3 regions of the Pseudoalteromonas sp. 78C3 genome follow, and region 3 is predicted to be linked to each of the others. Evidence: predicted binding sites of a transcription regulator. Region 3 holds the regulator's gene; each other region holds the start of a gene.

Evidence for each region. Region 3 encodes sigma-54, which starts transcription at its own class of promoters, with help from an activator protein. Its sites were predicted from a motif close to GTTGGCACGNNNNTNGNNT; they were not measured.
Region 1: a site for sigma-54 is predicted at 3,212-3,230, ahead of glnA (glutamate--ammonia ligase). Genes of this name have one in related genera too.
Region 2: a site for sigma-54 is predicted at 6,579-6,597, ahead of CXF76_RS17340 (hemerythrin domain-containing protein). Genes of this name have one in related genera too.

What each region holds. Positions count from the first base shown of each region.
Region 1 covers NZ_PJAV01000125.1:35,115-43,096, forward strand. The annotation lists gene CXF76_RS06075 (CBM9 family sugar-binding protein) at 1-584, shown strand, start outside; gene typA (translational GTPase TypA) at 955-2,778, opposite strand; gene glnA (glutamate--ammonia ligase) at 3,286-4,692, shown strand; gene CXF76_RS06090 (DUF4124 domain-containing protein) at 4,806-5,327, shown strand; gene glnL (nitrogen regulation protein NR(II)) at 5,410-6,480, shown strand; gene ntrC (nitrogen regulation protein NR(I)) at 6,495-7,880, shown strand; gene CXF76_RS06105 (cyclic nucleotide-binding domain-containing protein) at 7,910-7,982, shown strand, end outside.
Region 2 covers NZ_PJAV01000170.1:17,350-25,331, reverse strand. The annotation lists gene poxB (ubiquinone-dependent pyruvate dehydrogenase) at 1-1,343, opposite strand, end outside; gene CXF76_RS17365 (RluA family pseudouridine synthase) at 1,664-3,319, shown strand; gene CXF76_RS17360 (tetratricopeptide repeat-containing diguanylate cyclase) at 3,499-5,418, shown strand; gene CXF76_RS17355 (DUF6500 family protein) at 5,455-5,673, opposite strand; gene CXF76_RS17350 (hypothetical protein) at 5,711-5,968, opposite strand; gene CXF76_RS17345 (hypothetical protein) at 6,028-6,282, opposite strand; gene CXF76_RS17340 (hemerythrin domain-containing protein) at 6,637-7,062, shown strand; gene CXF76_RS17335 (hypothetical protein) at 7,147-7,560, opposite strand.
Region 3 covers NZ_PJAV01000145.1:18,480-26,461, reverse strand. The annotation lists gene rapZ (RNase adapter RapZ) at 1-187, opposite strand, end outside; gene ptsN (PTS IIA-like nitrogen regulatory protein PtsN) at 206-658, opposite strand; gene hpf (ribosome hibernation promoting factor) at 663-950, opposite strand; gene CXF76_RS10575 (RNA polymerase factor sigma-54) at 976-2,475, opposite strand; gene lptB (LPS export ABC transporter ATP-binding protein) at 2,545-3,270, opposite strand; gene lptA (lipopolysaccharide transport periplasmic protein LptA) at 3,267-3,812, opposite strand; gene lptC (LPS export ABC transporter periplasmic protein LptC) at 3,802-4,356, opposite strand; gene kdsC (3-deoxy-manno-octulosonate-8-phosphatase KdsC) at 4,353-4,904, opposite strand; gene CXF76_RS10550 (KpsF/GutQ family sugar-phosphate isomerase) at 4,905-5,876, opposite strand; gene CXF76_RS10545 (calcium/sodium antiporter) at 5,880-6,848, opposite strand; gene CXF76_RS10540 (ATP-binding cassette domain-containing protein) at 7,104-7,919, shown strand; gene mlaE (lipid asymmetry maintenance ABC transporter permease subunit MlaE) at 7,919-7,982, shown strand, end outside.

The DNA.
Region 1 (7,982 bases), on a different contig from region 3:
TAATGGATGGCACACTGCCATCAAACGATGCCGACTTTAAAGGGCGTTATCGCTTACTGTGGGATCAAAACTATTTATACCTACAAGCCGATATTGTGGATGACGTTTTAATAGATACACACGCCGATCCAACGTATAAATATTGGGATGACGATGCGCTTGAAGTATTTATTGATAGCGATGCATCAGGCGGAAATCATCAATTTAATCACACCGCTTTGGCGTACCATATTGGCCTTGATAACCAAGCCGCCGATTACGGACCTGATAAAAAAGCTCATTTGTATACTGACCACCTAGTTAGTAACTGGAAGCGCAACACCACCGCGCCCTTTAATATTACCTGGGAAGTAGCGATAAAACTCTACCCTAATGATTATAAAGAAGGAGCTAATAACATTCCGCTTACCCTAACGCCAAAACAAGTAATAGGTTTTATGCTAGCGTACTGTGATAACGATGGCAGTGACGTGCGCGAGCACTTTATGGGCTCACACGAAGTACAGCCAGTAAACGGCGACAGAAACCGTGGGTTTATAGATGCTGACGTATTTGGCAAAATCACCCTACTCCCTAAAAAGTAAGTAACTACCAATAAAATAATTGAACACGTATGTTGGGTTGAGCGAAGCGAAACCCAACGCAAAAAAATCCCACCAACAAACACTGATACTTTGCATTATCGGCTGTTTCAGCTCTCTCTTTCTCTTCTCATTCCCTTCTCCTTGTGCAAAAGATCTTTAAGTAAATTATTCACAAAGAGGTTAAGAGGCGCTGCGCTTTTAGAGGTAAATATATTATGGAAATTTCATCACAAAACAGTAGCTATGTAATTTTGAGCTAAATACTGTCAGCTGACGACTTATAGCCTACAGCTCTTGTTTTCAAAACACAAAAAAGCCGCTGTATTTTTCAATACAGCGGCTTTTAAAATCATAATTCTAAATTAATAGATTATGCTTTAGGTCCACGACCTGCACGTTTACGTTCGTTTTCTGTAAGGTAACGCTTACGAATACGAATGTTTAGTGGAGTTACTTCAACTAGCTCGTCATCATCGATGAACTCAAGCGCTTGCTCAAGTGAGTAGTTAAGGTGTGGAGAAAGCGTTTGCGCTTCATCAGTACCAGATGCACGTACGTTAGTTAACTGCTTGCCTTTAAGGGCGTTAACTGTAAGGTCGTTATCACGGTTATGAATACCGATAACCATACCTTCGTATACTTCAACACCGTGACCGATGAATAAACGGCCGCGTTCTTGTAAGTTGAATAATGCGTTAGTAAGTGCTTTACCAGTTGCATTTGCAATCATTACGCCGTTCTTACGAACACCGATGTCGCCACCTTTGTGAGGACCGTAATGATCGAACGTATGGTACATAAGACCAGAACCCGAAGTAAGCGTCATGAAATCAGTTTGGAAACCAATTAAACCACGGCTAGGGATCATGAAATCTAAACGCATACGGCCTTTGCCATCTGGAGTCATGTTAGTAAGCTCACCTTTACGTAGGCCAACTTGTTCCATAACAGAACCCTGATGCTCGTCTTGACAGTCAATAGTAACTGTTTCAAACGGTTCTTCTAGAACGCCATCTACAGTACGTAAGATAACTTCCGGACGAGAAACTGAAAGCTCGTAACCTTCACGACGCATGTTCTCGATTAAGATACCTAGGTGTAATTCACCACGACCAGAAACACGGAAGCTATCTGGGCTACCAGTATCTTCAACGCGAAGTGCTACGTTGTGTACTAATTCTTTGTCTAAACGTTCACGGATATTACGTGACGTTACAAACTTACCTTCTTTACCACAGAAAGGTGAGTTATTTACAGAGAATGTCATTGTTACAGTTGGCTCATCAACACTTAGTGGTGGTAATGCTTCAACGTTTCCTGGGAAACAAACTGTATCAGAAATCTTAAGCTCACCAATACCTGTTACAGTTACGATGTTACCAGCGTAAGCTCTGTCAGTTTCGATACGTTCAAGACCTAGGTAGCTTTGTACTGCGCCAATTTTACCATTACGTGTAGTGCCATCAGCACTGATAATAGTAACTTGTTGGTTAGGAGCAACAGAACCACGTTTAATACGACCAATACCAACTACACCAACATAAGAGTTGTAATCTAGTTGAGAAATTTGCATTTGGAAGTCACCTTCAGGATCTGCATCCGGTGGTGATACTTCGTCAACGATCATCTTGAACATAGGTTCCATGTTGTCTGATGGCTCGTCTAAATCTAGTGTTGCCCAGCCGTTGATAGCTGAAGCGTAGATTACTTTAAAGTCTAACTGTTCGTCAGTTGCGCCAAGGTTGTCGAATAAATCAAAGATTTGATCCATAACCCAATCAGGACGTGAACCTGGCTTATCAATTTTATTGATAACTACGATTGGCTTTAAGCCTTGCGCGAATGCTTTTTGCGTAACGAAACGCGTTTGTGGCATTGGACCTTCTTGAGCATCAACAAGTAATAATACTGAGTCAGCCATCGAAAGTACGCGTTCAACTTCACCACCGAAATCGGCGTGTCCCGGAGTATCTACGATATTGATATGGTAGTCGTTCCAAGAGATGGCTGTGTTTTTAGCCAAAATGGTAATACCACGTTCTTTCTCAATGTCGTTTGAGTCCATCACGCGCTCTTCGTTACCGCCGCGTGTTTCTAATGTACCTGATTGCTCAAGTAGTTTGTCAACCAGAGTTGTTTTACCGTGGTCAACGTGCGCGATAATCGCTATATTTCTTAACTTTTCGATGCTCATATATTTACTCAGAGAAATTAAATTCTCAATGATCCTGCAAGATCTACGCACTCATCCACGCTTTCGCGAGATGTCCCAGCATAGGATTTAAAAGGGCGCATATTATCCCTCATTAATGACATGGATGAAAGTTTATCCAATACATATTTTAAAACTTTCTCAATACTTTTACTAAGTATCTGTTTTATATATGACAATTATATGAATTAAATTTCAATATTTTTTTGAAAAACAGTCTTTTTGGCTATTTTTCCGATCTTTTTGTTACTCTTTTACATTTAGGTTATGCTAATTTCAGCTGATTAAATTAACAACAAATTACGCTCTGTAAATTTTGCACTAAAATGGAATATTTACGCACCAACATGGTGCGTTTATATATTCCATTTTGATGCAATGATATTTTTTTAATTTATAAACAGCCAGTTACAATAATGGCACAAAATCAGCTTAGTAAATACCAAAGCAATTATGCAGCAATAACAAAACCCAATAGTTGGAGGACACATGTCACAATCGGTTTTAGATTTTATTAAAGAAAATGACGTCAAGTTCATTGATTTACGCTTTACTGACACTAAGGGTAAAGAGCAACATGTATCGATTCCTCATCACCAAGTTGATGAAGATTTTTTCGAAGACGGTAAAATGTTCGACGGTTCTTCAATTGCAGGCTGGAAAGGCATAAACGAATCAGACATGGTATTAATGCCAGTTCCTGAGTCAATCAAACTAGACCCTTTCACTGAAGAAGCGACATTAATTTTACGTTGTGACGTAGTAGAGCCTTCTACACTACAAGGCTATGAGCGCGACCCGCGTTCTGTTGCTAAGCGTGCTGAAGATTACATGCGTTCTACAGGCATTGCAGACACTGTTTTATTTGGCCCTGAGCCAGAATTTTTCGTATTTGACGATGTTAAATACAAATCAGATATGTCTGGTTCTATGTACAAAATTGATTCTAAGCAAGCTGCTTGGAACTCAGATAAAGAATATGCAGATGGCAACACTGGTCACCGTCCAGGTGTTAAAGGCGGTTACTTCCCAGTTGCTCCAGTTGATGACTTCCAAGATTGGCGTTCAGCTACGTGTCTAGTTCTAGAAGAAATGGGCCAAGTAGTAGAAGCACATCACCACGAAGTAGCAACAGCAGGTCAAAACGAAATCGCTACTCGCTTTAATACAATGGTATTAAAAGCGGATGAAATTCAAGAAATGAAATATGTTATCCATAACATGGCTCACTTATACGGTAAAACAGCAACGTTTATGCCTAAGCCAGTTGTTGGTGATAACGGTTCTGGTATGCATTGTCACCAGTCACTTGCTAAAGATGGTGTAAACCTTTTTGCTGGTGATAAGTACGGCGGCCTTTCTGAAGATGCACTTTACTACATTGGCGGCATCATCAAGCATGCTAAAGCAATTAACGCTTTTGCAAATGCGTCTACTAACTCGTACAAACGTTTAGTACCAGGTTTTGAAGCACCAGTTATGCTTGCATACTCTGCACGTAACCGTTCTGCATCAATCCGTATCCCAGTGGTTCCATCTGAAAAAGGTCGTCGTATTGAAGTACGCTTCCCGGATCCAACTGCTAACCCATACCTTGCTTTCTCAGCAATGCTTATGGCTGGCCTTGATGGTATCAAAAACAAGATCCATCCTGGCGATGCTATGGATAAAGATTTATACGACTTACCAGCTGAAGAAGCAGCAGAAATTCCAACTGTTGCAGCATCACTTGACGAAGCACTATCTGCACTTAGCGCAGACCGTGAATTCTTAACTCAAGGTGGCGTATTCACTGATGACTTAATCGATGCTTACATCGAACTTAAGTCTAAAGAAGTTGAAAAGCTTAACATGACAACTCACCCAGTTGAGTTTGAAATGTACTACAGCTGTTAATTAAGCTGTAAAAAATATGTGTGTTCTCAAGCCCGCTTTGCGGGCTTTTTTAATGGTAAAATTAGTCAATCTCCACTAAAGTTAAGTTACCGATAAAAATGCAGGGCTGCAGAGTGAATAACAAGATTTTATTACTATTAATTACTTTAGGATTAAGTAATTATGGTTATGCCGGTGAAACAAAAATATACGCTTGGAAAGATAAAAATGGCGTATTAGTGTTCTCAGACACCCCTCATAAAGGGGCCCAAGAAGTAAAGCTCACCAGCCAAGATCTTAATATGCCTGCAACAAATACTGACATTTTTGACGAGCAACCTCAGCCTCAACAAGCGGCCTTTAGTATTGCTATTTCCTCACCTGATCATAACCAGACTATTCGTGAAAATACCGGCACTGTTTATGTAACTAGCCGAATAAAACCACGCTTTGAAACTGGTTTTACTATACAACTTTTTATTGATGGTAAAGCACACGGCCCAGCCAGTGACAGCTCAACCTTTGCAATTAGAGATGTAGAACGTGGTCAGCACACACTACAATTAAAGCTTTTTAATAGTAAAAACCAAGTTATTGCTACAAGCGAACCCTGCATATTTTTTATGCACCGAAAAGGGCTAAACCTAGGTAACTAAATTGGGGCATTACTAAACGTGCAGCAGTGTATTTAACCATATAACTTGCTTGCAAACATCCACGCACTAAAATGGTGCAGCTATGATTAATAATAAAAACTTTAGCCCTGAGCTACTCGATGCCATTTGGCAAAATCAAACAACCGCTATCATGCTACTTGATAAAAACTTCACCGTTGTATATGCCAATACCAGTACCAGCGAGCTGCTTGGCCTTGGTAATAAGCGCTTGTTAGAACAACCGTTTGATAGCCTTTTTAACTACCATTCAATCGATTTACAGCGTATAGAACAATACTCATTAGTTGAAGGCGTAGATTGCCAGCAGCATAGAGCTGACGTGGTTTTTAGCGATTCTCGCCATGCAAAAGTAGCCGTAAGTACACGACAAATTAAGTTTAATGGCTCGCTTTATATTTTATTTGAGTGGCGCCAAACCGATGACGAAATTAAGCACGACCAAGCGTCTAATCAAATGCATCAATATCAAGCTGCCCGAAACCTAATTAGAGGCTTAGCTCACGAAATTAAAAATCCTTTAGGTGGAATTCGCGGAGCGGCGCAGTTATTGCAGTATGAGGTTGATCAACAAGAAAGAGATCAATGTGCTGAGCTCATCATTGAGCAAGCCGACCGATTACGCGAACTAGTAGATAGGCTTTTGGGGCCCAATCAACTTCCGCAAAAATCGTATGGCAATATACATCAATCACTTGAATCAGTTGCAAGGCTAAGTACGTTAGATAATTGTTCTAACATTAGCTTAGTTAAAGATTACGACCCGAGTATTCCTGATGTATACATTGATCAAGGCAAAATTCAGCAAGTGGTATTAAACATTGTTCGAAATGCCCAACAGGCGCTTGTAGATGGCGGTGAAATAACAATAAAAACCCGCATTAATCATCAACATCGTCGCCCAGGTAAAGCACCTAAAAAAGCCTTGTTGATCCAAATATCTGATAACGGACCAGGTATTGATCCCAGTGTACGCGAAACACTGTTCTACCCTATGATCACCAATAAAGAAGGTGGCTCTGGGTTAGGACTCTCAATAGCGCAAACACTGATAGATCAACATGATGGCTATATAGAATGTGATAGCTGGCCTGGACATACTGAATTTAATATCTATCTGCCCTTTGCAGATTAATGTTTGGAGTTTGCATGAAAACAGTTTGGCTTGTAGATGATGATGCTTCTATTCGATTTGTACTTGAAAAAGCACTAACCCGTGCAGGGTTTAACACAGAGAGCTTTGCTAATGCGCAAGATGTACTAAGCGCACTAAAGTTTAGCCAACCTACTGTTTTAGTTTCTGACGTACGAATGCCTGGTATGGATGGTATGGCGTTGCTTGAACTTATTGCAGAGCAAAACCCTGGGCTGCCGGTTATTATAATGACTGCGCACTCAGATTTAGACTCAGCTGTAAATGCATTCCAAAAAGGTGCTTTTGAATACCTTGCTAAGCCGTTTGATTTAAACGAAGCAGTGGCGCTAGTCGAAAGCGCATGCAGAGCAAACTCCACTAAAAAAACTAAGCGAAAGCAAGCTCCACCAAAAAGTGCCCACATAATTGGTGAAGCGCCCGCAATGCAAGAAGTGTTTAGAGCGATAGGTAAACTATCGGCCTCTAGCATGAGCGTATTAATAAATGGCGAATCTGGAACAGGTAAAGAACTTGTCGCCAGTGCGCTGCACAATCATAGCCCACGTAAAGAAAATCAATTTATTGCACTTAACATGGCAGCCATTCCAAAAGAGCTTGTTGAGTCAGAGTTATTTGGCCACGAAAAAGGCGCATTTACGGGCGCCGACAGCGTGCGTAAAGGCCGCTTTGAGCAAGCCAATGGCGGCACACTATTTTTAGATGAAATTGGTGATATGCCACTTGATGTACAAACACGTTTATTACGCGTTCTTGCCGATGGTGAGTTTTATCGCGTTGGTGGCCATCAAAGTATAAAAGTAGATGTGCGTATTATTGCGGCTACGCACCAAAACCTTGAAGATTTAGTTAAACAGGGCAAGTTTAGGGATGATTTATTTCATCGTCTTAATGTTGTGCGCCTACGTTTACCTGCTCTTCGAGAGCGTACTGAAGATATAGAAAGCTTATCGCAACACTTTTTACATAAAAGCGCTAAAGAGCTACAAGTAGAAAGCAAAGTGCTGAGCCCTAAGGCAACTGAGCAATTACGCTTATTTAATTGGCCAGGCAATGTACGCCAATTAGAAAACACCTGTCGCTGGCTTACTGTAATGGCACCGGGTGAGCTTGTAAGCGAGCAAGACTTACCGCCGGAGATTCTGGATGCTTCGCCAACCCAGGAAGAAGGTGATTGGCTAGATGCGTTTCAGCAATGGCTTAATCAAGAGCTTAAACAAGGCAAAGAAAATATTTGGCCTGACATTCAAGCCCAGCTAGAAACTCGCTTAATTAAAACCGCACTGGCTAATTGTTCTGGTCATAAGCAAGATGCTGCTATAAAAATTGGTTGGGGACGCAACACGTTGACCCGAAAATTAAAAGAGCGCAATATTAGCTGATTAAACGCTTTTAACACATTTGGTTATTGATGAAGCTAATCGAACATATTCCTTTGTTTAAACAAATGGAAATTATAAACAGGCTGCACTTTTTTAAAGAAT
Region 2 (7,982 bases), on a different contig from region 3:
AGTGAGATTAAATCGCCCATTAACATCGAAAAGCCACCATCGCCACACATTGCAATAACTTGGCGATCTCTATCAACAGATTGAACCCCCATTGCCTGCGACATCGCATTTGCCATAGAGCCATGATTAAACGAGCCAATTAATCTACGCTTTCCATTCATTGATAAATAACGCGCAGCCCACACTGTTGGCGTACCTACATCGCAAGTAAAAACAGCATCGTCAGCTGCTTGCTCGTTGAGTAAACGTGTTAGGTATTGCGGGTGAATTAAATTTTGCGAGGTTTTTCCACTGGCTAATTCATCGAGATCTTGTCGAGACTCTTTGTAGTTTTTAACACTTTTTTGTAGGTGCGAACTTGTCCGTTCACCTTTAATATAATCAAGTAGTGTGGTCACTGAATTTTTTGTATCGCCTAACACGCCACAATCAATTTGCACGTGTCGCCCGAGTGACGCAGCCTGATTATCAATTTGCAATATGGTGGTATTTTCAGGATAAAAAGCACGATAAGGAAAACTAGTACCAATCATTAATAACGTATCGGCTTCTTGCATTGCATGATAGCCCGACGCAAAGCCAATAAATCCAGTCATACCAACATCGTAAGGGTTATCGTACTCAATAAATTCTTTACCGCGCATAGCATGTACTATCGGTGCTTGTAATTTTTCGGCTAGCGCAACTATTTCGTCGTGGGCATCCTTACAACCAGCACCACACAATAAGGTTACTTTTTTACTTTTATTAAGATGAGTCGCCATTGCTTCAATATCAGATAAAGCGGGGGTATAAGTTGCTAGTTTTGGCACGTTCCATTTTGGCTTGATAGCTTTAGGCATATCTTTTAATGCAATGTCGCCAGGTAGCACAAGTACACTCACGCCTTTGTTTAATATTGCTTGTCGCATTGCAGTTTCTAGCAGGTACGGCATTTGCTCGGGGCTCGAAACCATTTCACAATACACACTGCATTCTTTAAATAATTCTTGCGGATGGGTTTCTTGAAAATAGCTGCTGCCAATTTCAGATGAAGGAATATGTGCGGCAATAGCTAATACCGGTACATTATTGCGCTGACAATCAAATAAGCCGTTAATTAAATGAAGATTACCTGGCCCGCAAGAACCCGCACACACCGCAAGCTCGCCTGATAAATGCGCTTCGCCACCGGCTGCAAATGCGGCAACTTCTTCATGTCGCGTTCCTAGCCATTCAATTGTTCCCATTTTTCGCAGGCTTTCACTAATGCCGTTAAGTGAATCGCCAGTTACTCCCCAAATGCGCTTTACGCCCGCTTGTTCGAGGGTTTTAGTGATAAAACTTGCGATATTTTGACTCATAATATAGAACTCCTAAATATTCAGTTATTCTGCAAATTGATTTTTTGCCTCTGCTCTATCAAGTAAGTCATCGTTTCGAAATACGCTCAATTGTTGAGAATCGATAAGCTTAAATATTTTGATAATGATAGATATATTACTACTGAAACTTTACTAACAAACGATACTCCTAGGTTTGCTACGCCTCATACTGATACATAAAACATGAATGTCCGCTTTAAAGTGTTTATGAATATGCGGGTGCGAGATTTTTAGTGGCTTAACTATGAATATGTTATTATGCGCTCAATTATTTTACTGAATGCTTTTCTCTTACTTCTATGTCAAATTCTGCTTCGTGCTTTACATTATTTTCTCAAAATATTGATTCTCTCGCGCTTCCTGAAAAGTTTACTTTCCCTTTTTATTACGAGCCGCAACCATTAGCTGTAGCAGCCACAAAACAATTACAGCAACAACTTGAAACGTTAACGCATTTAAAAGCAGAAAATGCCGGTAAAATGTTTGGGGTTTTAGTGGTGCAAAATGCTAAGCAACAATTAGGCTTTTTAAGTGCTTATTCGGGGCAAATTGAAGGTGATAAAGCCAATATTAGCTTTGTACCGCCAGTTTCTAGCATGCAACTGCAAGACGATAGCTATTTAGCTCAAAGTAAAATAATTAACGATATTAATGCTCAAATTGAGCAATTAGAAAATAGCGAACAACTGCATGAAGTTAATAGCAAACTTGATGATGCAACACAAAGCTACCAGCAAGCACTATTAGCCCAACAGGCAGTAATGCAAGCCGGTCGCCAGCAACGAAAAATACAACGTACCGAAGGCAAATTAGAGCTTAGCGAAAGTGATTTTGAGCAGTTAAAAAATAAGCTTGCAGGGCAAAGTATCGTAGAAAAAAAGCAACTGCTGGCACTTAAAGCCTATTGGCAAAATATAATCGAGTCACTGCAGCAAACACACATCAATATTTCTGATGAAATTACTCATTTAAAAAAACGCCGGAAAACGCTTTCTAAAAGCTTACAAAAAAAGCTATTTGCACAGTACCAATTTCTAAATGCAAATGGTGAAACTACAGATTTAAATGCTATTTTTGCAGCATTACCTGAGCACACTCCTCCTTCGGGGGCTGGCGATTGTGCAGCGCCTAAATTATTACAATACGCCTATAAGCATGGTTTAAAACCACTTGCTATGGCAGAATTTTGGTGGGGAGCAGCGCCTAAATCAGCAATTAGGCAGCATAAAAACTACTACCCTTCTTGTTACAGTAAATGCCAACCAATACTTGGGCACATGCTAAAGGGTTTAGATGTTGAAGATAACCCGCTACTTATCAACCCAGCTCAAGGTAAAGATTTAAATATTGTTTATAAAGATGACGACTTACTTGTGGTAAATAAGCCCGCTGAGTTTTTATCTGTGCCTGGCGTTAATATTGAAGATTCTGTTTATATGCGTATTAAAACGCAGTTTCCAGAGGCATCTGGTCCGCTAATTGTGCACAGATTAGATATGTCCACTTCGGGGCTTTTAATGATCGCCTTAAATAAACGCGTTCATAAAGCACTACAAAAACAATTCATTGAACGCACAGTAGATAAGCGCTATGTAGCATTAGTTGAAGGAAATGTTCCCGAAGATAGCGGAACGATTGATTTACCACTCATACTCGACTTTGATGACAAGCCACGCCAAATGGTGTGCTACAAAAATGGTAAACCATCACTTACTACATGGCAGGTTTTAGAGCGTAACAACGATATTACCCGATTACAGTTATACCCTAAAACAGGGCGAACTCATCAATTAAGAGTACATTGCGCGCACAGTTTAGGTTTAAACATGCCAATTATAGGCGACACACATTACGGGCAAAAAGCCGATAGATTACATTTACATGCAGAATACTTAGCATTTACTCACCCTATTACGGATAAAGAATTAGAGTTTGAAGTAGCCGCAGATTTTTAACAAAAGCACATAAACCGCTACTACTAAAACGTACAAATATTGGCTTTTATTAATTAAATTGATATTGTTTATGGTCTTATTTTTTTCAATGATGAGTATAAGAAACTGTTCAAACCCAAGTTTATTAAGCAATGCGAAAAAGTATTTCAATAATAAAAATAAGTCAGCAAAGGAATAATATGACTAACAATACACAAATAAAGATTTTAGGTAATACTTTATGGGCAAAGTATATTGTTCTCATTTTATTTTTACTTTTAAGTAAGCTTGCCTCAGCTAACGGCGATTCATTGAGTGCAACGTTACATGCGCTAGACTTTGACACGACTCAAACTCTCATCAATAACATAAAACAGAATGAACTAGACTATCTTCAAAATGAAGACAAGCTCACTCAAGCGTTTAAAATAAGCAAAGAGCAAAATTGGGAAAACCTTCATCTAGAAGCGGCCGCTTTGTATGCGGAGTTACTTTTTAGACAAGAAAAATACGAAGCGTTAAACACACACTTATCCTATTACTTAAAGAACAAAGAGTTACCAAATCAAAAAAGTGTATATTTATTATTTCTCGAATCACAACTCAAGTCTCTAGCGAGAGAGCCAAACCCAGCTCCAGCACAAACGCTAGCCACAAAATTAGAAGAGAGCTTGCAACAGCATTCAACTAAAGAAAAAATCATTATTTTACGAGCACTTGCTTACTATTACACCGATACAGATGCATTGAAAAAGACCCTAAATGTTGCACTAGAGGGGTTAGAATTAGCATTAAAAGATGACGATTCAGCATCTCAAGGATACTTTTTTAGAAAAATAGCCGATGCATATAATTATCTAAACGAAAAAGACAAAGCCGTATATTATGCAAAAAAAGCGGTTGCGGCATATGAGCAAACACAAGATGGGCTTTTTACCTCAAAAGCATATTGGAGTTTAGGCAATGTATTGCTGGAGATTAAGAAACCTAAAGATGCCTTAATATACCTAGACAAAGCATTGCTCTATTTCAAAAAAGTTAATATGCAAAAAGGCTTAACCTTTGCTCAGTACTCAATTGCTAGCATTGAGTACTTACAAGCCAACTACGATAAAGCTTTAACTTTAACTAAAGAGAACATTGAGCTTGCTCGTTCTGCAGGTGTTCACGACATGCAACTCGCATCGCTCATTTTGTTAGCTGACATATATATAAAACTAGATTTACTTGATCAAGCAAATGAAGCAAACGATGAGGTGTTTTTTAAATTAGATAAATTCAGCCGCAGTATTTATAAAGCCGATTTTTTAAGTAAACGCTATGAGCTAAAACGACGCCTTAACTACACTGACGAGGCTTTTGAAGCAATTGAACAAAAGCTCCTTTATACAAAAAAACACTACGAAGCTACCAGTGAAAATAATATAAAAACACTACAGATACAGTTTGAAGTAAAAGAAAAAGAAGAAAAAATACAGCAACTAGAGTACGCAAAAGATATTAGTGAGCTACAAGCTAAAGAAGAATATCATCAAAAAATAATTTGGCGACTTAGCGCTGCTATTGCGTTTATTTTAGTTATTGCTTCATTATTATTATTTTATCGGCAGGCTCGACAACGTCAAAAATATCACAATATTTCATTAACAGATTACCTAACAAATTGCCCTAATCGCAGAGGAATAATGCGCGCAGCAGAAGCAAAACTTGGTGAAGGTAAAATGACTATAGCAATTATTGACTTAGACTACTTTAAAAAAGTTAACGACCATTTTGGTCACGATGTTGGCGATTTAGTTCTTATTGCCTTTGCAAAAGCTGCAAGAGAAACACTATGTAATGATCATCAGTTTGGCCGTTACGGCGGCGAAGAATGGTTATTTGCACTAAATACGGCTGATGAACGAATAATTCGCGATATATTTAACCGACTCGCCATTAGCTTCGCCGAGCATTGCAGTAATATAGAAGACTTTCCTACAGATACAAAAATCACTTTTAGTGCAGGAGCCTCTGTAAGTAGCCCTTTAAAAAGCACACTGGATATTCTTATTAAGCATGCAGATAAATTACTTTATAAAGCAAAAGAAAACGGAAGAAACCAAGTCGTAGTTGATTAAATAAACACAGCTAAAAGTATTGGCTCATTTACTTGACTAAAGTCCGTCTAAAACCATTTGTTTAATTTTATGTGCTTTTACAAAATGATCTAATTTATGGGTGTGTATCCACCAAGTAGCAGCTTCCATAAGTAGCTCTGGGTCGTCGTTTTTATTAGCAAAAAAGGCATAAAAAGAAAGCCCTACATTTTCGCCTTTAACTGCTATTTTTTTATCGCATACGGTAATTATTTTTGCTCTTAGTTCTTCCCTCATACATACCTTATTTAGTTATATTTTTACTGTATATGTACTATTGAAATACGCCATTTAAAAAGCTAACGATTAGCTGTAAAAGACTTCTATCAACCAAACCGTGATTCTCAAGCTCTTTATTAGGCGTATTTACTTTTGCAGCTTTGCATTCATTATCTAATGTTTCATTTTTACGTGTATCGGTTTCGTATGCAATATCTGCTTGTTCCATACATTTTGCCGAACCTGCGTAAGGCTGTGCCGCACAAGCGCTTAGTAATAAAAAAAGTGGAATTACTATCAATAATTGCTTCATAACTAATCCTATTTTTACGCAACTTATTTACTTTAAATTACAGCTGCAAGTTAGCCTATTTACTTTTCTACCACCATTACAAAAAATTCAAAAAAGAACGTACCGATAGCATCAAAAAAAGTGTCATTTTTTTCATCCTTTTTAATTTGTGCGCTAATGCATTGATTATAAACTTCTGAGCTTGTTTGAGCGCCATTTCGAGCAACCGTTTCAGCCTCTTCAATGCATAAGTTAGGGTCAGAACGTGGGGCTGTACTACAGGCACTTAGTAAAGCGCACAGCAATAATGCGGCGATGGGGCTTTTTATGTTCATCCTTAAACTATCCTATTAAGTTAACGTGCTACCTGCATTTATACCGATTGGTATTATATGTGGGAGTAATACATATAGGTTGTACCTAAATAATGTTGCTACTTTATCACTGCAATAAAATAAACAACCAGTAAATATTTGTAAGGTTCTGTAGGGATTTATACTCACTTTTATAATTGAACTACGTAAAAGCCTGAAATTATTGCATTCATATCACTGTAAAATTTACAGTGATAGCAGCCTAAAAATAAAAAATAAAAATAAAAATAAAAGCAATAAAATACATCAACTTAATATTTGGCATTTAGTTTGCTAGTTAATGGTATAAGCAAATAAATTGTAAAAGGATTAGTTATGAATATTTTTGAAGCACTACGTCATGACCATGACAAACAAAGAAAATTAGTAGATGCACTTATTCAAACGCACGGCGACACAGAGCAGCGCCACACGCTAATGGACGAGCTAAAAACAGAATTAGAACAGCACGCAAAGTTTGAAGAACGTTACTTTTACAACCCACTTATGTTTGATGACTTAACTCATGAAAAAGCGCGCCACAGCGTAGCTGAACATCACGAAATTGATGAATTAATTGAACAACTTGAAGATACCGAAATGAGCTCGTCTGCATGGTTAGTTGCAGCTAAAAAGTTGCACCATTTAGTACATCATCATTTAAGTGAAGAAGAACACGAAGTATTTCAATTAGCGGGTAAAGCACTAACCGAAGGGCAAAAACAAAGCTTAGCAAAGCAATACAACGACGTTATGCATTAACGTATAAACCGACTTCCACACTCCCTGTGTAATTATTGGTTATAAGCCTTATGGCTTATAACCAATTTTTTTGCATGTACTTTATTACTTTACAGTAAATTTCACGTCTTGGTCGCGTAACAAGTAAAGTGCGAAACACGCAGCCCACATTGGCCATGCAGTGAAGAATAATAAGTTATTAAAGCCATCTATATACTGGTTGTACGAAGAAAGCGTTGATAAGCCATGCATTACAAAAATGATACCGTAAGTTATACGCTTTTTAATACCTGCTAAAAATGCCAATACTAATACAAGTTGTAGAGCACCGATAACATAAGCAACTATGTCAGATGAGCCACTAATACCGTAAAAATGTTCGAAAATACGTGCGCTATGACCAGGGTTTACGAATTTATCGAACGTCCACATAACCATTACAATAAATACGCCTAAACGCAAAGATAAAAGTGACCATTGCAAACGGTTTTGCACATCAGAACTCATTGAACCTGTCATAAAATTTCCTTAAATGAATATTAATAAACGTTGAAGTAACCTAGACCGTATAAGTTATTTTTTATTTCAAAAAAATTTAATTATTTTAACTAAAAAAGTAATTAAGCTTTGTAGTAATAAAAGTGAAGCTTATTTTAGGAATTAAAAAATGCTGCGTAAAAGTTAACAACTTTAAAATGTTAGCAGGTGAAAAGTAGTCTATAATTTAAAAAGCCCATTAAAAGCAAATATTTACATTCACTCTAATACAATCGCTCTATTGATATTTTATCGACTGATAAAACTATAGTACTTAATTACCACCTTTATAATACATCTGTTTTGTTATGTTCTAAAAAACAAAAAGAATCGAAATTTTACTGAAATTTATTTTTAATCCTTTCGGTCTTTATCGCCAACAACATTTTAACCGTAGAGAGAAA
Region 3 (7,982 bases):
GTTTAGGGATGTTCCGTACATCAATGCTAACAGCAATTTTATCGTAGCTATCAGACACACTGCGAACTAATGAAGGAAGCAAGTTAACTGGAATATTATCTACGCAATAATAACCTAAATCTTCTACAATGCGTAAAGCAACCGACTTTCCAGAACCAGAACGGCCGCTTATGATAATTAACTCCATTTAACACCCTTTATAAAACTATGATTGATTGATAATAACTTGGTAAAGCTCAGTATCTGATTTTGCACTGCGTAACTGTTTACAAAAATCTTTGTTGTTTAGTTTATCAGCAATGGTTGCTAGAGTCTTTAAGTGCTGCTGGTTATCGCCATCTGGTACGATGAGTGCGACGAAAATATCAACAGGGCGATTATCGATTGCATCAAAATTTATTGGAGTTTCGCTAACGAGTACTAAAGCCAAAGGCTCTTCTGCACCGCTCATTCTTCCATGAGGAATGGCAATGCCACGCCCTATACCTGTACTACCCAATTTTTCTCTGCTCATTAAAGCATTAAGAATATCTTGTTGCGGTAAATACGGAAGTTTGTCGTGAGCAAGTTCGCTAATGAACTCTAAAATTCTTTTTTTGCTATTAAAAAGGACCGCAGCTTTGCTGCAGTCCTGGCATATAAGTGAGCTTAATTTCATCATATTAGTGTCGAGCAAGCTTCTCTTTGTGTTTAATTACTTGTCGATCGAGCTTGTCGATCAACGAGTCAATGGCGGCATACATATCTTGATGTTCTGTAGAGGCAAATAACTCAGCACCGCTTACGTGTATGGTGGCTTCTGCTTTTTGATTTAATTTTTCTACATCGAGAATGACATGAACATTATTAATATGATCAGAGTGTCTTTCTAGCTTCGCAAATTTGGTATTAATATAGTCTCTTAGTGAATCGGTTAATTCTACGTGACGACCAGTTAAGTTTAGTTGCATAAGCATTACCCTCTTTTTTTGCGTCTTAAATCAAACTTTTACGTTGATTTGACGGTGGAATAGCCAGAGATTCGCGGTATTTTGCGATTGTACGTCTCGCTACTTTAATTCCTTGCTCAGCCAATATATCCGCTATTTTGCTATCACTCAATGGTTTTGCTGAGTTTTCTGCTGCGATTAATTTTCGGATAAGCGCACGGATTGCTGTAGATGAACATTCACCACCGTTTTCGGTGCTTACATGGCTTGAGAAAAAGTATTTAAGCTCAAATATACCACGGGGTGTGTGCATATACTTTTGGGTTGTTACGCGCGAAATTGTTGATTCGTGCATTTCTACCATTTCAGCAACATCATTTAAAACCATTGGTTTCATGGCTTCAGGACCGTGTTCAAAAAAGCCTTGTTGTTGCTTAACAATACAATTTGTTACTTTTAATAGCGTGTCGTTTCTACTTTCTAAGCTTTTAATAAACCATTTAGCTTCTTGTAAATGCGAGCGAATAAACTGGCTGTCACCACTGGATTTTACAGTGCGAGACATTGCCGCGTATTGGCTATTAACACGAATTTTAGGCATGCTGTCTGGGTTTAACTCAACAACCCAGCGGCCTTTAATTTTTTTAACTGACACATCAGGAATAACATACTCAGATTCTTCTCTTACAATAGTATCTGCAGGTTTAGGGCTTAGAGTATGTATTAATGTCATTACTTCTTTAAGCTCTTCTTCTTTGAGCTTAGTTTTCTTCATTAATGTACGATAGTCACGAGCAGCTAATAAATCAATATGCTCGGTTAAAATCATTTTTGTTTCATTAATGTAAGGTGTTTCTTTATCAAACTGGTTAAGCTGAATACATAAACACTCTTGTAGGCTACGCGCAGCAATACCAACAGGATCAAACAGTTGGATGCGTTTTAATACAGCTTCAATTTCATCAAGTTCGACTTCGTTATCATCTTCGTTTTCTTGATTGAAGCTTTCTAAAATCTCTTCGCAGCTTAGTGTTAAAATACCTGAATCATCGACGGCTTCTACAATAGCAATAGCAATCGCTTCGTCTGTAGGGCTAAATGGCGTTAGTTGTAACTGCCACATTAAATACTCATGGAGCGTTTCAGTAGAGGCGCCTTGGTATATTGATTCGTCTTCAGGCATCGGACCCGATGATGCTGCTGGGGCGGCACTCATGTACTCATCCCAACTAACATCCATAGCCATGTCGTCACTTAGCGTGTCTTTTGCAAGTGCTTCACCACTATCTTGTTCGTATTCGCTTGGAGCATCATCGGCAGATGCGCTAACAGTTATGTCATCTGTATCTGCTTTTTGCTCGTTTTTACCAGCAGCGTCTTCTGAATAGTCTGCTTCTTCAACCTCTAATAGCGGGTTGCTGTCGAGAGCTTCTTGTATTTCTTGCTGGAGATCCAATGTACTGAGTTGCAACAAACGAATAGCTTGTTGCAACTGTGGAGTCATTGTAAGTTGCTGGCCCATGCGCAGCTGTAGTGATTGCCTCATGTATCTCTAACAATCCTTTTATGTTGTTATAATTAATACTAGCAGATGCTTAAAGACATGGCGTAAATGTTACAGCCTAAATTGCTCGCCTAAGTAAACATCGCGTACTGTTTTATCATTTAATACGTGTTCTGGAGTACCTGATGCAATCAGCTCCCCATGAGAAACAATGTAGGCTTTTTCACAAACATCAAGGGTTTCTCTTACGTTATGATCGGTAATTAATACACCAATCCCACGATTTTTAAGATGTTCTATTATTTTCTTTATATCTAATACCGAAATCGGGTCAACACCTGCAAATGGTTCATCCAGTAATATAAATTTAGGATCTGCTGCCAGCGCACGTGCTATTTCCACACGACGACGTTCGCCACCCGACAACGCCATACCTTGGCTATCACGAATGTGTTGTATGCTAAATTCATCTAATAATTTATCGAGAGTGTCTTCTCTAGCTTGTTTATTTAACTCTTTGCGCGTTTCTAAAATGGCCATTAAGTTTTGATAAACAGTCAGCTTTCTGAATATTGAAGACTCTTGCGGTAAGTAGCCAATGCCTAATCTAGCACGACTATGCATAGGTAAAAGAGTAATATCGTTATCGTCTATCGATATTTTACCTTTGTCGCTAGGTACAAGTCCTACTATCATATAAAACGTGGTGGTTTTACCTGCGCCGTTAGGGCCAAGTAAGCCAACAATACTGCCAGCTTTGACTTCAAGGCCGACGTTTTTTACAACTTCACGGCCTTTATAGCTCTTTGCTAATAGCTCTGCTTTTAATGTGCTCATGGTTGACCTTTGTCGCTTTTTTTACTTTTTTTAGTCTCGATTGGCACTAAAATTGTGTGAACGCGGTCAGTTGAGTTTTCATCTTTTTCGGCACTGATTAGCTGCTGCTCTATATCGTAGGTAATGCTTTTAGCATTTATTTTTTGTCCCGCTTGCGATACTTGTGCATTACCAACAAGCGTTAAAAAACGCTTAGATACATCATAACGTACTTCGTCAGCACTGGCGCTCATAGTCGTGCCATCTGATTGCTTTTCTTCAAAGTGCGCAGGGCTACCTGTAGCAATTAATAATTGTTTATTATCACCAAGTTCATCGCGTTTATGTACTTCTAAGCGGTCGGCTGTGATACGGCGGTTACCGTGAATAATTTCAACGTTTTTCTCAAAAATTCCGACATTAGCTTTTAATTGACCTTCTTGCTTATCGGCGCTTATTGAAATTTGATTTGCAGTCGGTTGCGTGTTTTGCTCTGCAGCACTACTATTAAATGCTAGTATAAGTGTAGGAATAATAAGTGATTTTAATATTTTATTGGTCATAATATATGGTTCGCGTATGGTTAATTAGTTTTATCACTTCGGTTTTTAAGTCGGCTTCTAGGCCTTTACCAGTGATTTTTAAATTGGGTCCAGTGATGATAACGGGTTGCTCCGAACGCATTGTTAATAGCTTTATATCTACCTGAATATTATCAGCATTGATTTTGTCTATCATGGCGTTATCGGTTAAGTTTTTGGCAACCACATTGCCTTCTAAAATTAATTGTTTGTCTTCGTATAATGTTGCTTCGTCTGCATTTATTTGCCACGTTTGCTTTTCGTTATATAAAGTAAAAATAGGTTTTTCAAAAAACGTAAAACCTAATTGTTGATATAGCTCCATTTTAGCCGCAGTGACTTTGTGGCTAATTTTACCTTGTTCGTCATAGGCTGTTTGTTTGAGTTCTATGGCTATGTAATCAGGCTTGGCAATAACTTCAGGCTCAGTCTGAGGCACAATATTTGTTTGTGTAAAATAAGGGTACCAAAGCCAAACCATACAGCTAATGAATAAAACGCTTAATATTATGCGCGCTGCATTCATGAACTAGTGCCTTGTGTAGTCAATGCTTTACCATTTTCAAGCATAAGTAAGTCGGTGAGCTCTCTTACTGCACCAAAGCCGCCAGGCATTTGCGTTACATAGTGTGATAAACGTTTAATAAGTGGATGGGCATCATTTACTGCAACAGCAAAGCCGACTAATTCCATAACGGGCATGTCAGGACCATCATCACCGATATAAGCAATTTGTTCATCGCTAAGGTTGAGTTTGTCTTTTAATTCTTGATAGGCAATGAGCTTATTTTCTTGGCCTTGATAAATATGCTGTACGGTTAAGCTGCTCATACGTTGTTGCACTATTTGTGAATGACGACCAGTAATTACAGCCACTTCAAAGCCACTGTTTATAAGCGCTTTAATGCCAAAACCATCTTTTGTATTAAATGCTTTTAGCTCTTCACCTTGATTACCAAGATAAATACGGCCATCAGAAAATACACCATCAATATCGCATATAAGTAGCTTTACTTTTTTAGCGCGTGCTTTTGCATCATCGCTCAGCGGTTGATAGAGTTCTTCAAATTGCATTTATAATACTCCTGCTTTTAATAGGTCTTGCATGTTTAATGCGCCAATAGGTTGGTTTTTCTCATTGACGACGATTAAGCCATTTATACGTTTGTGTTCCATAATATTAAGCGCTTCAGCGGCTAAAATATCTTGTGTAGCCGTAGTACATGACTTAGTCATAACAACATCTATTTGTGTTGTATGAATATCAATTCTTTGTTCTAAAATACGACGCAAATCGCCATCGGTAAATAATCCCACGAGCTGCTGATTTTCATCAACAATGGCTGTCATACCTAAACCTTTAGCAGACATTTCAATAAGGGCGTCTTTAACTGTTTGTGAAACGCTAATAATAGGTGTATTTGCGCCGCTGTGCATAACATCTTTTAAAGTAAGTAATAAGCGCTTGCCTAAACTACCACCTGGGTGAGATAGCGCGAAGTCATCAGCTGTAAACCCGCGAGCTTCTAATAATGCAACTGCCATGGCATCGCCCATCGCAAGCGTTGCAGTGGTACTTGATGTAGGAGCTAGACCCAATGAACAGGCTTCTTTTTCTACTTTAATACACACATGTACATTAGCAAGGGTCGCCATGGTTGATTGCGTATTGCCAGTCATCGATATCATTTTGGCACCAAGTCGTTTTAAAACCGGAATGATATTTAAAACTTCGCTGGTCTCCCCTGAATTAGAAATAAGCATAACCACGTCATTTTTAGTGATCATCCCTAAATCACCATGACTTGCTTCACCAGGGTGAACAAAAAATGCTGGACTGCCAGTGCTTGCAAGGGTTGCCGCTATTTTATTGCCAATATGACCTGATTTACCCATACCAATGACAATAATACGGCCTTCGCAGTCGTACATTAATTGGCACGCGTTATGAAAATTTTCATCTACATATTGTGCAATATCACTAAGTGCTTGGCGCTCAACATCTAAAACGCGAAGGCCTTGTTCAATAAAATTTAGCGTTGCCATCATTTACCCTACTTGACTAAAAATATACCCTTGGTAACCCAAAAACGCTATTAGCAATAAGCCGCCTTCTACTCTATTGATACGTTGGGTACCTCTAAAGTTCAATGACATAATAATAAGAGCAAGTGTTGCGCCAATCATAATTAATACGTCTCGGCTTACTAATGATGGATCAATGGCTGAAGGGTTAATAATACCGGCAAGTGGTAATACCGCTAGAATATTAAATATGTTTGAGCCAACAATATTACCTAGTGCTAAATCATCTTCATTTTTAAGTACACCTGCAACCGAAGCGGCAAGTTCAGGCAAACTAGTACCGATAGCAATAATTGTTAAGCCAATGACTAAGTCGCTTAAGCCGAAGTATTTAGCAATATCGACAGCCGAACCTATTAAAAAATGAGAACTAACAGGTAGGAGTATCATGCCGACAACTAACCAAAATACCGCTTTTTTCGTAGGTACATCGTTTGGTACATCGTCGCAGGCTTCTGACACAAATGGATCATCTTGGTTTTTTGCACGCATAGATACAATAATTAACCCACCGATGAATACGATAAAGCCAACCAAAAGTGCAACACCTTCATTAAATGAAAAGTAGTTATCTGAGAACACATACCAAGTAGCTAAAGATACGAGCATCACTAATGGCATTTCACGTTTTAATGTACTTGATGAAACTGAAAGAGGGCGAAATAGAGCAGTGATACCTAACACAAGTAAAATGTTTGTAATATTAGAGCCAACAGCATTGCCAACCGCTGTGTCGGTTTTGTTAGCCAGAGCGGCAGAGGCTGAAACCATCATTTCGGGTGCTGAAGAGCCCATAGCTACCACGGTTAAACCAACAATAAGTGTAGGTACACCAAAGTTTTTAGCAAGAGCCGCAGCGCCATAAACAAACCTGTCTGCACTCCAAACAAGAGCTGCAAAACCAAGAATTAAAATAACAAACGAGGTAACCATTGTGTTAAGCCAGTTATACAAAATACGGATGGCGCGAATAGTAACAAAAGCCAAGATGAAAGTATAAATAAAAGAGTAAGGTCAACTACGTAACAATGCTGCTTTTAAACAGCTAATTTAAAAATTTAAGCCGGGGTTAAGCTGTTTTGAGCGAGTCTTATAATCCTTTTCATGGGTGTATTACAAAATCTTACGAATTGTTTTTTCCATCTTTGACAAAAAAGCTTTAAAATAGGTGCACTAGTGAACATTTTTATGGAGAGCGACTTGTCGCAATCAATAGTAGAAGTCAAGGATGTTAGCTTTTCGAGAGGCAATAGAACTATATATAAAAATATGAGTTTTAGCGTTCCTAAAGGTAAAATTACTGCGATCATGGGGCCAAGCGGAATTGGCAAAACCACTATGTTGCGTTTAATTGGTGGTCAGCTTAAACCAGATTCAGGTGATATTTTATTTGAAGGTGGCAGCATTCCTAAAATGTCTCGTAAAGAGTTATACGAAGCACGTACTAAAATGAGCATGCTTTTTCAAAGTGGTGCGCTGTTTACTGATATGTCGGTATTTGACAATATTGCGTTTCCTATAAGAGAGCACACAAAGCTAAGTGAAGACCTTATCCGATTAGTTGTATTAATGAAATTGCAAGCGGTTGGGCTACGTGGCGCTAAAGATTTAATGCCCTCTGAGTTATCGGGCGGTATGGCAAGACGTGCTGCACTTGCGCGCGCTATAGCACTTGATCCAGAGCTAATCATGTACGATGAACCATTTGCAGGACAAGATCCTATTTCGATGGGCGTATTGGTTAAGCTAATTAAGTCGCTTAACGAAGTATTGGGTTTATCGTCTTTAATTGTTACACACGATGTGACAGAGGTAATGAGTATTGCCGAACACGTTATAATTATCGCCGATCAAGGTGTAATTGGTTGTGGTACTCCTGATGAAATGCGCAATCATGAATCTCCTTTAGTTCAACAGTTTTTAAAAGGCTTGTCGGATGGTCCAGTACCATTTCATTTTCCGGCTCAAGCTTATGCAGATGAACTGCTTGGAGAAAAAGCATAATGTTGGATTTATTTCAAAAGCTAGGGCATAAAACGCTAGGACGTTTTGCGGCTCTTGGCCGTT